Regions from separate parts of the Saccharophagus degradans 2-40 genome, predicted to be linked through region 1. Evidence: predicted binding sites of a transcription regulator. Region 1 holds the regulator's gene; the other holds the start of a gene.
The links. The regulator PhoB, encoded in region 1, activates phosphate uptake and scavenging genes when phosphate is short. The targets are predictions, from matches to a motif close to TGTCATAAANNTGTAACA.
Positions count from the first base shown of each region.

Region 1 (2,410 bases):
ATAGCGTTAAACACAAGGTTAGAGACGGCGCTGCGAAGCTCTTTCTCGTTGCCGCGCAATACCAAATTATCGTCGCCTTTATGAATAAGCGTGTGCGTGCTTTCGCCATTTAATGCTTGGGCATCGCTCATTATGGTTTGAATAAGTGGCCCTATGTCGACGGCTTCCTGCCGTATTTCACGCTCATCGGTTTCTAGCTTGGTTAGGGTAATTAGGTCGTTGATAAGCGCGGTCATGCGCTGACATTGGCCCTGCATGGCGGTTAGAGCGCGTGCCCACGCGGGCGGTATGCTGGGCGCATCGGACAGTGTTTCGATGTAGCCACGCACCACTGTAAGGGGTGTACGCAACTCGTGGGATACGTTGGCCACAAAGTCTTTGCGCATTTGTTCGAGTTTATAAACGCGCGTTACGTCGCGCAGCACCACAAGGCGTTCACCTTGGCCAAAGGGGTGTATTTGAAATTGCAGGTGTTGGTCTGGGTGGCGGATGCCTTCTAGCTCAAGTGGGTCGCCGTATTTGCCGTTTTCGAAGTATTTTACGAAACGCGGGTGGCGAATAATGTTGGTTAATTTGTGGCCGTGATCTACATCGCGCAGGTCGAACATTTGCTTGGCGGCTTCGTTCCACCATTCAATATTACCAAGCGAATCTAGTAGCACCACGCCGTCGGTTAGTGCCGAGGTCATATCTTGTACTCGGCTAACCACCGCTTGTAAACGCAGCTTTTCTTTTTGGTAGCGTTTGCGCAGCAGCACTACGTCTTCGGCTATTTCACCAAAAATGCCATATAGCTCGTTGCGCGGGTTGGTTTTGCGGCGTGCTGCAATTATCCAAGCTTCTAAGCGGGTGATGTTGTAAAACAACCAGCACACGTACAGCAGCAGTGCTAAGCACATTACTGCCAAAAAATAGCCTACTGCTACGCCAACTATGGCTGCGGCTGCCATAGACAGTACAAACCAGCGCAGCTCTACGGCAAAACCTCTGCGTATCATAAAAGCACTTAATGTGAGTCGAACATCAGTTGATGTTAGGCCTTTAGAGCGACCTTATTAGAAAAGCGGTAACCCGCACCACGCACAGTTTGAATAAAACGGTCGTGGCCTTCAAGGGATAATGCTTTGCGCAAGCGTCTAATGTGAACATCTACCGTGCGTTCTTCTACATACACATTGCCGCCCCACACGTGGTCGAGCAATTGGTTGCGGGTGTAAACGCGTTCTTGGTGGGTAAGAAAGAATTCTAGTAGGCGGTATTCTGTAGGGCCCATTTGCACAGGCATATCGCTAATGGTTACGCGGTGGCTTATAGGGTCTAGGCACAGGCCTTCTACTTGAATAGGCTCGCTAATGCCCATTGAGTCGGTGCGACGCAATACGGCCTTTAGGCGCGCTACTAGCTCACGTGGTGAGAAGGGCTTGGTGATGTAATCGTCGGCACCCACCTCTAAGCCTTGTACTTTATTATCCTCTTCGCCTTTGGCGGTAAGCATAATAATAGGAATTTCACTGGTAACTTCGTCGCGCTTAAGGCGGCGGGCCAATTCAATACCGCTTGTGCCTGGCAGCATCCAGTCTAATAAAATGAGGTCGGGTTTTTTATCGACAATTAAGCTGTGTGCTTGTTGTGCGTCCCCGGCTTCCAATACCGCATATTCTGCCATTTCCAGTGCAACACGTAACATGTCGCGAATTGGCGGCTCGTCATCAACTACTAAAATCGTCTTTTCAATCATTACAGCTAACCTGACTCTCGTCTGTACAAAGTACGGAATGTAGGTTGATTATTTAAAGGTTTTGTTTCCGTTTTATGACAAATAGCACACCACAGCACTTATTTCATTATTTTGGTGTTTAGTTTGTTATGAGCTTGTCCACCAAAATGCCGAGAAAAACCACTAAACCTACCCAATTGTTATGCAAAAATGCACGAAAACACGCGTTCGGTTCGCGGTTGCGAATTAAATATTGTTGATAGGCAAAAAGACCACCTGCAACCAATAAAGACACCTTAAAGCTAAAGCCTAGCCCAAAGCGCTCCCCTGCCATGGCCATAGCCACCAGTGCCATTAGCTGCAAACAGGCGGTTATGATGCGATCTTGATCGCCAAATAGGATAGCGGTGGACTTCACCCCAATTTTTAAATCGTCTTCTCTGTCTGCCATTGCGTAGAAGGTGTCGTAGGCCACTGTCCACAGTACAACAGCGGTATATAGCACCCAAATGGCTTCGGGTAGCTGGTTGGTTTGTGCGGCGAAGGCCATAGGAATAGACCACGCAAAAGCGGCACCCAACACTATTTGTGGCAACTGGGTGTAGCGTTTCATAAAGGGGTAGCAAAAGGCTAGTAGCGCCCCGCCGAACGAAAGCTTTATGGTAAGTGGGTTGGTAAATAGCACCAAAATAA
Region 1 is NC_007912.1:4,837,328-4,839,737, reverse strand. It holds gene phoR (phosphate regulon sensor histidine kinase PhoR) at 1-998, opposite strand, end outside; gene phoB (phosphate regulon transcriptional regulator PhoB) at 1,034-1,738, opposite strand; gene ubiA (4-hydroxybenzoate octaprenyltransferase) at 1,857-2,410, opposite strand, start outside.

Region 2 (2,410 bases), 690 kb from region 1:
ACGCTTTTACCGCCTAGGGCTTGCACAAAACAACAGTGAAGTAACCGGCAGTATTAAATTTGATATAGCCGTAGATGCAACCATCGCAGAGCGCGCCGCGCAATTAAAAGGTGAATACAGCCTTGAAGGCAAACGCAAAATTCTTATCGCCGCCAGCACCCACCGCGGTGAAGATGAAATAATTCTTGACGCCTTTCACAAATTATTGGAAAGAGACAACTCCCTGCTACTGCTATTGGTACCTCGCCACCCAGATAGATTCAACAATGTTGCACAACTGTGCACAACACGCGGCTTTTATATTGTTACCCGCAGCAGCCAGCAAGCGCCAAGCGCACAAACACACATAGTGCTAGGCGATACCATGGGCGAGCTGATGCTTATGTACGGCGCTGCAGATATAGCCTTTGTGGGCGGCAGCTTTGTTGCGAATGGCGGCCACAACTATTTAGAGCCTGCCGTGTGGGGGCTGCCTATTGTATCTGGCCCCAGCCAATTTAATTTTGCTACCATTGCCCAAGCACTTACCCAAGCGGCAAGCTTATATACGGTTCACAGCGCCGATGAATTGGCCGATCAAGTTGACGGACTATTTGCCAATGCAGCCATAGCACAACAGGCAGGTTTAGCCGGTAAGCGGTTTGTAAGCGAAAACCAAGGCGCCACGCAGAAACATCTCGATATAATTCAACGGCTATTGGCTAACGCGCCTTAGTCTGTTTTTCTTTTTGTATAATTTATACAACTTACACAATTCGTATAAATCGCTCGCCAAAAGCAGTGAGCTAACAAGACTGCGCAACCCTCTATTTTTTAACCGAACTGTCACAATTGGCAGCCATCCTCCTGTTGCGCCGCTTAAATTGCGCTGCTTTTAAAAATTCTTTAACTTTTCTGTCATATTTGTCACATAAAACCTTCAACAAGCAGTCACTCTACAGTCATAGCTTGCCCGTAATTTACTCGCGCTAATTCATATAAAAATTATTTTACTCGCAGTAAATTCATTAGGAGCAACGTATGTTTTCAAAAAATACTCTGGCTGATGCGATTCGCAAAGCCCTGTTAATAGGTATTCCCACTCTTGTATTGGCCGCCTGCAGTGGCGACGATGGTAAAGACGGTGCAGATGGTAGCGATGGCGCAAACGGCAGCGACGGTGCTGCTGGCGTAGATGGCGCGAACGGTGTCGATGGCGCAGATGGTAAAGACGGTGTAGATGGCTCTTTCGGCGGTTCATTAACTCGCCTAGCTACCGTGCCATTAGGTGCAGAAGTGACCGGTGCTTATGTTACAGAAAATGGCGACCTTTTCTTTAACGTACAACACCCAGATAACAGTAACACCGAAGCCGATGCCAACGGTATTGTTTTTGATCACGGTACTGTAGGTGTATTAAAAGGCGTAAACATTAACCAATTGCCACAAAACTTAATTTCAGTTGGCGTACCGCAATCGGATTGGGAAAAACAAACCGTACAAGTGGCCTACGGCGAGTACCAAGTTATCGCACAAACTACCGATACCTTTGGCGGCGCAATGGCACAAGGTTTAGGTACAGTATTGGCAGTTGATGGCACTACCGTTGTGCGCTCAATCGACGACCCGGACTTTAACGGCTTTATTCCAACTAGCGACACTAGCGGCTACTTATTTACAAACTGGGAAGCGATTCCTGGTGGCATGAGCCGATTAAAGCTAGACAAAAACACCAGCACCGGTGAGTGGAGCGTAGATAGCAGCGATGTAATGATGCTAGATTTTGGCACCTACGGCACAATCGCAAACTGCTTTGGTTCGGTAACACCTTGGAACACGCCGTTAACCTCAGAAGAGTGGGGCAACTTTGGCGATAACACCACCGACTGGAACAACCCAGCGGCAAGCAGTGGCAACCGCAACTCACTTGCGCGTTACACCTCTCCTACTGCAGGCAGCGCTGCAGACGCCGCAGTCTTCCCCAACACTTACCGCTACCACTACATTGTAGAAATTACCGACCCTGCAGGTACAGCAACGCCAGTTAAACATTACGCAATGGGCCGTTTTGAACACGAAAACGCGATTGTAATGCCAGACCAAAAAACGGTTTACCTCTCGCAGGATGATACCAACGGTGTGTTTTATAAATTCGTTGCCGATACCGCTGGCGACTTGAGCGCGGGTACATTGTACGGTGCCAAATTAACACAAGACGTAGGTAGCACTGAACCACAAACTACCGGTTTTGATATTGAGTGGATAGAGCTTGCCCACGGTAACAACACCGAAATCGAAACCTGGATTGCTGAATACGACGACATAAACCTAGATGACTTCGTAGATGGCCAAAGCAACTACCTCACCAACGCTGATGCCGAAGCGTGGGCAGCAGGCAGCGCAACCTACCCAACCATTGCAAACGGCGGCA
Region 2 is NC_007912.1:474,148-476,557, reverse strand. It holds gene waaA (lipid IV(A) 3-deoxy-D-manno-octulosonic acid transferase) at 1-715, shown strand, start outside; gene SDE_RS02030 (alkaline phosphatase PhoX) at 1,021-2,410, shown strand, end outside.
Region 2: SDE_RS02030 (alkaline phosphatase PhoX) is a predicted target of PhoB. The motif match lies at 896-913, and genes of this name have one in related genera.